DNA from 4 places in the Streptomyces sp. NPDC048211 genome. Region 4 is predicted to be linked to each of the others. Evidence: riboswitches for the same ligand, from Rfam matches in the RefSeq annotation. Region 4 holds a riboswitch; each other region holds the start of a gene.
The links. A riboswitch is a leader RNA that binds a small molecule or an ion and turns the genes downstream of it on or off. The one in region 4 is predicted to bind cyclic di-AMP.
Positions count from the first base shown of each region.

Region 1 (2,175 bases), on a different contig from region 4:
GACCGCAGCTCGTCCGTGTCGCCGTCGCGCACCATCCGCCAGAACTCCGCACCGTCCGCCGGGTCGGTGAGCGGGATACACACGTTGCGCACGCCGGGCAGCTCCACGTCCAGCCCGTCCAGCTTGTGGTCGGCCTCGTTGCGGAAGTCGAAGACGGTGTGCAGCCCGAGACCCGCGAGGAACGTGGTGTCCTCGGCCGTGGCGTGTGCCAGGTGACCACTGCGGTAGAGCCGTCCGTACCGCACCCGGCGGCCGTCCGTGGTGGGCAGGCCGCCCACGTCACGGAAATTGCGGACACCCGCCAGTTCGGGCTCCGTCGACGGGGTCTGCGGCAGCTGCTGCGTCACGGTCACTCCTGGAGGCTCTGTCACCGGCGCGTGTCGCCGGTGGGTCCACTCTCGTGACGATACGACATTGATTCCTCGGACAATCATCTTGGGCAGGCCCCATTTTGGGCCTGCACTTCGGGTCCGGGTTTCGGGTCGTCGTGCCGGCCCGCGGGCCCTCTCGTGAAGGTCCCGACCCCCGCCGTCCTTCCGGCGCGGCGGGGCGGCGGGCATGACATGTCCGTATTGAGGCTTTTAGTCGAACATGCCCCGCTTATGCGGGAGATGATCGCCCTCTCGTGAGCGGGATCATATCCGTGACGGTGTGTGGCGGTGGGGCGTGCGGGTATCCCGGACGCCGCGCGGAAAGCCAAGATCCATAATCCACGGAGTGTGACGGGAATTCTTCGCCGATTTTCCGGAGCGGATTCGACGGCGGAACCCGTGGCTTGTTTCCGCCGTCCTGGCTCGCTTACGTTCGCTGTCAATCCGGACGGACCGCCTAATCCTGCCGCCGCCCGGAATTCGCACCCACTCACCGCGTGGCAGGAGCGGGGGAACCAGGTAAGCCGCCGACCGGGAAACCGGCCGGCTCGGGGTGAAGTCGCGCCAGCCGCGACCGGACATCTCCAGTCCGAACCCGACAGCTCACCTCGTAGGCGCCGGAGAGGAAAACCTTCATGCCCATATCGGGTAAGCACCGCCGTCCCAAGTCCAGCACCATCGCCCGCGGCGTCGTCGTCGCGAGTGCCGGCGGAGCCGTCATCGCGCTTCCGCTGCTCGGCGCCACCGGTGCCAACGCCGCGGAGCAGGCCGCTCCCGCCGCTTCGCAGTCGGCCGCCACGCACGCCACCCCGGCCACCCCGGTCGCGAAGAAGCAGGCCGGCACCACCTCCTACACCGTGGTCTCCGGCGACTACCTGTCGAAGATCGCTGCCCAGCACAAGCTCAAGGGCGGCTGGGAGAAGCTGTACCAGGACAACCGTCAGGTCGTCGGCGAGAACCCGAGCCTGATCTTCCCGGGCATGAAGCTGACCCTCGGCGGCAAGGCCTGGGGCCACGCCTCGACCACCTCCACCACTCCGTCGAAGGCCGCGCCCAAGGCCCCGGTCCAGTCCGAGACGAAGGCCTCCACGGCCTCCGACACCTCCTCCTCCGACGACTCGTCGTCCCAGGAGACCTCGGCCCCGGCGACCCAGAGCAACGACTCCGGTTACGTCCACCCGGTCCCGGGCAACCACACCACCGCGTACCGCGCCTCCGGTGCCAACTGGTCCAGCGGCAGCCACACCGGCATCGACTTCCCCGTCTCCACCGGCACGAGCGTGAAGGCGATCACCTCCGGCACCGTCGTCACCGCCGGCTGGGGCGGCGCGTACGGCAACGAGGTCGTCATCAAGCACGCCGACGGCCACTACTCGCAGTACGGCCACATGTCCTCGCTCTCCGTCTCGGCGGGTCAGACCGTGACCGCGGGCCAGCAGGTCGGCCTCTCCGGCGCCACCGGCAACGCCACCGGCCCGCACCTCCACTTCGAGGTCCGCACGGGTCCGGCGTACGGCTCGGACATCGACCCGATCGCCTACCTGGCGTCGCACGGGATCAACGTCTGATCCACGCAACACCGGTCCGGTGAACCGGATCCGAGCAATGCATAGAGGGACGGTGCGCGGCGGCGCACCGTCCCTCTGCCGTGCGGTGCGCGGTATGCGCAGCGCACTTATTCCCCCTTTACCAAAAACTGACCGGGTGGTCTATCTCACCACCCGTCAACCCCGTATTACGGTCGCGTAGGTCACATTCGGCGGTGCAGGATATGCCCTTGTGGCAGACGATTCGAACAACATCC
Region 1 covers NZ_JBIDAD010000002.1:1,233,377-1,235,551, forward strand. The annotation lists gene ACGFZA_RS12240 (tyrosine-protein phosphatase) at 1-347, opposite strand, end outside; cyclic di-AMP (ydaO/yuaA leader) riboswitch at 849-1,001, shown strand; gene ACGFZA_RS12245 (peptidoglycan DD-metalloendopeptidase family protein) at 1,007-1,939, shown strand; gene ACGFZA_RS12250 (SGNH/GDSL hydrolase family protein) at 2,151-2,175, shown strand, end outside.
Region 1: it holds a riboswitch for cyclic di-AMP, as region 4 does, so the genes downstream of both, ACGFZA_RS12245 (peptidoglycan DD-metalloendopeptidase family protein) here and ACGFZA_RS29660 (C40 family peptidase) in region 4, are expected to answer to the same signal.

Region 2 (2,175 bases), on a different contig from region 4:
GGCCTGTCCGGCGAAGGTCTCCTCGTCGATCAGCTCGTTCTTCAGGTTCGACACCTTCGCCGTGAACGACTTCGGCGGGAAGCGCTTCGGGTCGAGGTCGAGATCGCGGCAGACGAGGGCCATGAGGCGCTTGGAGTCGGCCGCGTCGTAGATCGAGAACGAGGAGGTGAAGCCGAGCCGCTTCGACTCGCGGCGCAGGATCCGTACGCACGCGCTGTGGAAGGTCATGACCCACATGGCGTTGGCCCGCGGTCCGACGAGCTGCTCGACGCGCTCCTTCATCTCGCCGGCGGCCTTGTTGGTGAAGGTGATCGCCAGGATCTGGCCCGGGTGGACCCCGCGCTCGGCCAGCAGGTGGGCGATGCGGTGGGTCAGCACGCGGGTCTTGCCCGAACCGGCACCGGCAACGATGAGCAGCGGGGAGCCGGCGTGCACGACGGCTGCGCGCTGCTCGGTGTTCAGCCCGTCGAGCAGCGCGGCGGTGTCGATGACCGGGCGGTGGGCCCCGTCGCGGTAGTACGCGTCACGGGGCGGCGGGGGCCCGTCGAAAACGCCCGCGAAGAGGCCCTCCGGCACCGCTTCGGGTGCGGAGTCCTCGGGGGGCGGCGGGGGCCCTTCCTCCGTGTGCTGGAGGCCGGCCAGGAAACTGTCGTCAAAGAGGCTGCTCATCGCCTCCCGAGTCTAGGCGTGCGCACTGACACTCCGCGGCCGAGTGACGAACCACGCATCGGGAGCGGCCACGCAGAGCGAGCGGGGGACCGCACTGCGTGGGGCGATCACGGGCCCCACCTGCCCCGCAGCACTCCCCCGCGTCGAGGTCACGAAAATGTATCGGGCATATCGAACATCAACCTTCACAGCGACACCATGAGTTGGCTAGCGTGCTCGTTCGGGCGGCCCGTACCCCCAGAGGCGATCCACGCCGAGCGGGCTTCCACGCCGAATCCGGGCTGCCGTACAAGGAGTCCGGAACCGGGGACCCACACGCAGCACCGGGGTGAATCGGTCCGCAACCCCCACCAGGACCGTAGGGCAGCCTTCCGTTCCGCCCGAACCCGACAGCTAACCCGGTAGGCGGTCCACGGAAGGAGATGCCGGCCTTGGCGTCGCATCGCAAACCGCGCACCCGTGTGCGCAACACCGGCCCGGCCGTCGGGATCACGACGGCCGCGCTCGCGTCGGTGACCCTGCTGTCCACGCAGAGCGCACTCGCCGCCCCGGCTCCCAAGCCCAGCATCGAGGACGTACAGAAGAAGGTCGACGACCTCTACCGGCAGGCGGGCACCGCGACCCAGCAGTACAACCAGGCGAAGGAGGCGACGGGCAAGCAGCGCACCAAGGTGGACACGCTGCTGGACGACGTCGCCCGGCGCACCGAGAAGCTGAACGAGGCCCGCAGGACACTGGGCGTCTACGCCGCCGACCAGTACCGCAGCGGCGCCCTCGCCCCGACGGCCACCTTCTTCCTGGCCGACGACCCGCAGTCGTTCTTCGACCAGTCCCACCTCATGGACCGGATGACCGCGCGCCAGACGCAGGCGGTGTCGGACTTCCGTACGCAGCAGGCGAAGGCGTCCAAGCAGCGGGCCGAGGCCGTGGCGGGCCTGGAGACGCTCACCGAGTCGCAGGCGACGCTGCGCACCAGCAAGCAGAACGTCCAGACGAAGCTGTCCGAGGCCCGCAGCCTGCTGTCGAAGCTGACCGCCGAGGAGAAGGCGCGTCTGGCGGAGCTGGAGCGCAAGAAGGAGGCCGAGGCCAAGCGCAAGGCCGAGGCACTGGCGAAGAAGCAGGCAGCCGCGAAGGCCGAGGCCGACCGCAAGGCCGAGGAGGCCGCCAAGGAGGCCGGCACCGGAAGCGGTGCGGACACGGGGAGCGGGACGGGGAGCGGGACGGGCACCGGTTCGGGCTCGGACGCGGACGCCTCGACGAAGGCCGAGAAGGTCATGGCGTTCGCCAGGGCGCAGCTCGGCAAGCCGTACGTCTGGGGGGCGACCGGCCCGGCCTCGTACGACTGCTCGGGACTCACCCAGGCGGCCTGGAAGGCGGCGGGCGTCGACATTCCGCGGACCACGTGGGACCAGGTGAACGTCGGCACCAGGATCGCCACGGCGGATCTGCAACCGGGTGACCTGGTCTTCTTCTACGACGACATCAGCCACGTCGGCATCTACAAGG
Region 2 covers NZ_JBIDAD010000001.1:367,536-369,710, reverse strand. The annotation lists gene pcrA (DNA helicase PcrA) at 1-669, opposite strand, end outside; cyclic di-AMP (ydaO/yuaA leader) riboswitch at 928-1,093, shown strand; gene ACGFZA_RS01750 (NlpC/P60 family protein) at 1,092-2,175, shown strand, end outside.
Region 2: it holds a riboswitch for cyclic di-AMP, as region 4 does, so the genes downstream of both, ACGFZA_RS01750 (NlpC/P60 family protein) here and ACGFZA_RS29660 (C40 family peptidase) in region 4, are expected to answer to the same signal.

Region 3 (2,175 bases), on a different contig from region 4:
GGCCGCGGTGGATCAGTAGGCCCCGAAGACGTTGTCGATCGAGCCGTACGTGGCGGCGGCGTAGTTGCACGCGGCGGTGATGTTCGCGACCGGGTCCAGGATGTCCAGCGAGGTGCCGGGCACGTGGTAGGCGTCGAACGTGGGCTGGATGACCTGGAGGAGGCCCTTGGACGGGGTGCCGGCGGCGGCGTTCGAGTCCCAGTTGTTGACGATCTGCGGGTTGCCCGAGGACTCGCGGATGACGTTGCGGTAGATGCCGTCGTAGCTGCCGGGGATGCCGTTCTCGGCCATGACGGCGAGGGACTCCTTGATCCAGCCGTCGAGGTCGTCGGTGTACGTCGTCGCGGACTGCGTGGAGGTGGTCGCGGCGGTCTCCACGGCGACGGGCGCGGCCGTCCGCTGCGAGCGGTCGGCGCGGTCGGTGCTCTCGGCCCGGTCGGCCGACGGCTTCGCGGCGCTGGCGGACGAGTTCTCCGCCTTGAATTCGCTCTTGGTCGCGGCCTTGGGGGCGGCGGCCGAGGACGTGGCGCCGATGGTCAGCTTGAGGCCCGGGTGAATGAGGTCGGGGTTGCCGCCCACCACACTGCGGTTGTCCTGGTACAGCCGCTCCCAGCCGCCGCTGAGGGAATGCCCCCGGGCGATCTTGGAAAGCGAATCACCGTGCACCACGGAATAGGTGGTGGACTCGGCCTTCTGTGCGGCAATTTCCTTGCCGGACACGGAAGTCGGGGCCGCGGCCTTTTCCGCGACGACCGCCTGGGCGGGTGCGGCAGAGGCCGACCCGGCAGCGATCAGGGGGAGCGCGAGAACGACTCCGCCCGCGCTCACGGCGATGAAACCGCGGGTCAGGGAGGTGGACTTGGAACGACGGTGCTGACCCTTGAAGGGCATGGCGCTTTTCCTCTCCGCCGCCTGCGAGGTGAGCTGTCGGGTTCGGACTGGAGATGTCCGGCCGCACATGGCGACTTCACCCCTAGCCGCTCCGGATTCCCGGAACGGCGGCAAACCTGGGTCCCCCGCTCCTGCCGTACGTGAGTGGTCGGGTTACCGGACGGCGGCAGGATTCGGCGTTCCATCCGGATTGACGGTGACCGTAAGCGAGAAAGGGCAGGCGAAACAAGCCCGGAATTCTTGATCGCAATTGCAGCGCAAGATCAATCAAAGGAAATGTGGGACGCCGGTCACATACCCGCGGGTCAACTTTCTTGGCGCAACAGGGAACCGAAGCCTCCGGTTGCGCATCCGGAGCGGGAAACGTGACGCTGGCCACTGTGCCCGAAAAGGGTGATTTGCTGGATATTCAGAGGCTATGGACCATAAAAAAGGGACTCTTTTGGGCTTTATCGACAAAGTCGAGTATCCAGACAATTGGGACATCATGGTGCGGGTGTCGGCTGCGCGGCCACGCCGGCACGGCGGCGCGCCACCACCACCGGCGACTCGTCGCCCGGGGCGCGGAGGATGTCCGCTTCCAGCGCGTACAGCTCCTTCACCAGGGCTTCGTCGACCGTCTCCGGGGGAGCGCCCCGGGCGATGACGCGGCCGTCCTTCATCGCGACGAGCAGATCGGCGTAGCGGGCCGCGGCGGCGAGGTCGTGCTGGACCATGACGACGGTCCGGCCGGTGGCCGCGACCTCGCGCACGAGTTCCAGGACCTCGACGGCGTGGCCGAGGTCGAGGGCACTGGTGGGTTCGTCGAGCAGGACGACCGGGGTCTGCTGGGCGAGGACCATGGCGAGCCAGCAGCGCTGACGCTGGCCGCCGGACAGCCGGTCGATGCGCTCGCCGGCGAGCGAGGTGGTGCCGGTGGCGTCGAGTGCGTCGCGCACCGCCTGCTCGTCCTCGCGCGACCACTGCCGCAGCAGCCCCTGGTGCGGGCTGCGGCCGTAGCGCACCAGACCGGCCACGGTGACCGCTTCGGGGGCGCGCGGCGACTGCGGCAGCAGGGCGACATGGCGGGCGGCCCGGCGCCGGCCGGCCTCCCAGATGTCCGTCCCACCGATCAGGACCCTGCCGGACTCGGGCCGGTGGAGCCGGGCGACGGTCCGCAGCAGGGTCGACTTCCCGCAGCCGTTGGGACCCACGATCGCGACGACCTGTCCGGCGGGAACGGAGAGCTCGACGTTCTCCACCACGGGGCGGCCCGGGTATCCGGCGTGCAGGCCACGGACTTCG
Region 3 covers NZ_JBIDAD010000027.1:17,552-19,726, forward strand. The annotation lists gene ACGFZA_RS40865 (transglycosylase SLT domain-containing protein) at 13-891, opposite strand; cyclic di-AMP (ydaO/yuaA leader) riboswitch at 897-1,080, opposite strand; gene ACGFZA_RS40870 (ABC transporter ATP-binding protein) at 1,377-2,175, opposite strand, start outside.
Region 3: it holds a riboswitch for cyclic di-AMP, as region 4 does, so the genes downstream of both, ACGFZA_RS40865 (transglycosylase SLT domain-containing protein) here and ACGFZA_RS29660 (C40 family peptidase) in region 4, are expected to answer to the same signal.

Region 4 (2,175 bases):
CTCGCATGCGCGAGACCCTGACCGGCATGCTGGCCCGTCACACCGGCCGCTCCGCCGCGCAGATCACCGCCGACACCGAACGCGACCTCATCCTGGACGCCGAGGGAGCCAGGGACTACGGGCTGGTCGACCACATCATCCAGAACCGCTCGCTGCCTCCGCAGTCGGCGCGGTGAATCCCCGATGCAGCCACCGGAGTTCGTCCCGCTGCCCGCCCTGACCCGTGCGGAGGGCGAGTTCATCGACCGCTACCTGCAAGTCCTCGACCAGGTGGGCCGGATCAACCCGGCCCACGGCGGCGACACCTACGACGCGCTGCGGGCCGCGCAGGCGCTGGCCTCGTACGCGGTCGCTCTGCGGGAAGCGGTCACGTTGATGCACGAGCGGGGCGAATCGCGGATCCACGCAGTCACGTTGACCCGGGCACTGCGCGTGCTGGACGGCGAACGTCGGGCGGGGCGGGTCACCATCCCGCCCGCCCCACCGAGTTGATCAGCACCCCGACCCGACACGCCCGACGCGTCGGCCGAATTTTCTCGCTCGTTCGGCGTAGGCGTTACTTCGCACGAGGGACAACTCGATTTGCGCTTTCGAGGTGGACGCTGGGTGAAATCTCCCGTTCCGCCGCTGGTACGGCACCGGGAGGCGAGCGCCGGACGTTTCCCTTGAGGCCATCTGCCCACCCGAACGGGTCAGTCGTGATGAGCCTCACATATCGCCGTTTCACCTCGGAAATCCGGCACTCGGTGAGTCAAGATCCCTGGGACGACAAGCCCCCGCCACCGCGGCGGGGCGGTCCGGGCGGACGCCGAGTCCTGCCGCCGCCCGGATGCCTGGTCGACAGGAGTGGATCGGCAGGAGTGGAGGACCCGAGCACAACGGGCCGACCGGGCTTTCGGTCGACCCTCGGGGTGAAGCCGCATCCGCGGCCGGGCAACTTCGCCAGCCCGAACCCGACAGGTCATCCTTCACAGGCGGCTGACGAAGGGTTGCGCATGACTGCGCAGGTTCATGTCCCGTCTCTGCTTGCCCGGGCCACGACGGCCTCGGTCATGACTCTCGCCGCCGTCGGCGGCACGCTGTTCGTCCCCGGCGCCGTGACCGACGCCCAGGCCGCGACACACTCGACGAAGGCCCTCAACATCGCCGCGTCGAAGAAGGGGGCGCCCTACCGGTGGGGCGCCACCGGGCCCAGCCGCTTCGACTGTTCCGGGCTGACGCTCTACTCGTTCAAGAAGGCGGGCAAGAAGCTCCCGCGCACGGCCCAGCAGCAGTACAACAAGACCCGCCACATCTCGTCGTCCCAACGGCAGCGCGGCGATCTGGTCTTCTTCCATTCCGGCCGCAGCATCTACCACGTCGGCATCTACGCGGGCAGCGGCAGGATCTGGCACTCCCCCAAGACCGGGGCCGTGGTCCGCCTGGAGAAGATCTGGACGAAGAGCGTCTACTACGGCCGGGTCCGCTGAAGCCCCTCCCCGGCTCCCGCTCCCGCGTCAGTGCAGCAGCGGACCGGTCACCAGGACCAGCCCCAGTGCGGTGAGTGCCGCGCCGCTGCCGCCCTCGATCGCCCGGGCGGTACGCGGCCGGCGCAGCCACCGGCCCAGGCGGTCCACCAGGAGCGCCACGGCCGGGAACCAGATCAGCGCCAGCACCACGACGATCGCGGCCAGCAGCAGCGTTCTGGGCAGGGGCGCCGCCCCGGCCGGCACGAACTGCGGCAGCAGGCTGAGGAAGAGCACGGGCGCCTTGGGGTTCAGCGCGTTGGTGAGGAAGCCCTGGCGCAGTGCGCGCCCGGTTCCTTTCGCGGCCCTCGCGCCGCCCTGCTCGCCCTCCTCACCCTGCCCGTTCTCCGGGCCCGGCCCGGAGCGGCGGCGGGCCGCGTGGAGGGCGCTGATGCCCAGGTAGAGCACGTAAGCGCCGCCCAGAAGCTGGATCGTCCGGAACAGCACGGGCACCGCCACCAGTACGGCCGCCAGGCCGGCGACGGCGAGCGCGGTGTGGACGAGGAGGCCTCCGGCGACCCCGAGCGCCGTCGCCACCCCCGCGGCACGCGAGGCGAGGGCGTTGCGTACGACGACGGTGAAGTCCGCGCCGGGCAGCGCGACCATCGCTGCGGCGACCCCGACGAAGGCAGTCAGTTGTGCGTCCATGCCTCCACCCTGGACCCCTGAG
Region 4 covers NZ_JBIDAD010000009.1:213,584-215,758, forward strand. The annotation lists gene ACGFZA_RS29650 (ATP-dependent Clp protease proteolytic subunit) at 1-176, shown strand, start outside; gene ACGFZA_RS29655 (hypothetical protein) at 184-492, shown strand; cyclic di-AMP (ydaO/yuaA leader) riboswitch at 797-992, shown strand; gene ACGFZA_RS29660 (C40 family peptidase) at 996-1,469, shown strand; gene ACGFZA_RS29665 (LysE family translocator) at 1,497-2,153, opposite strand.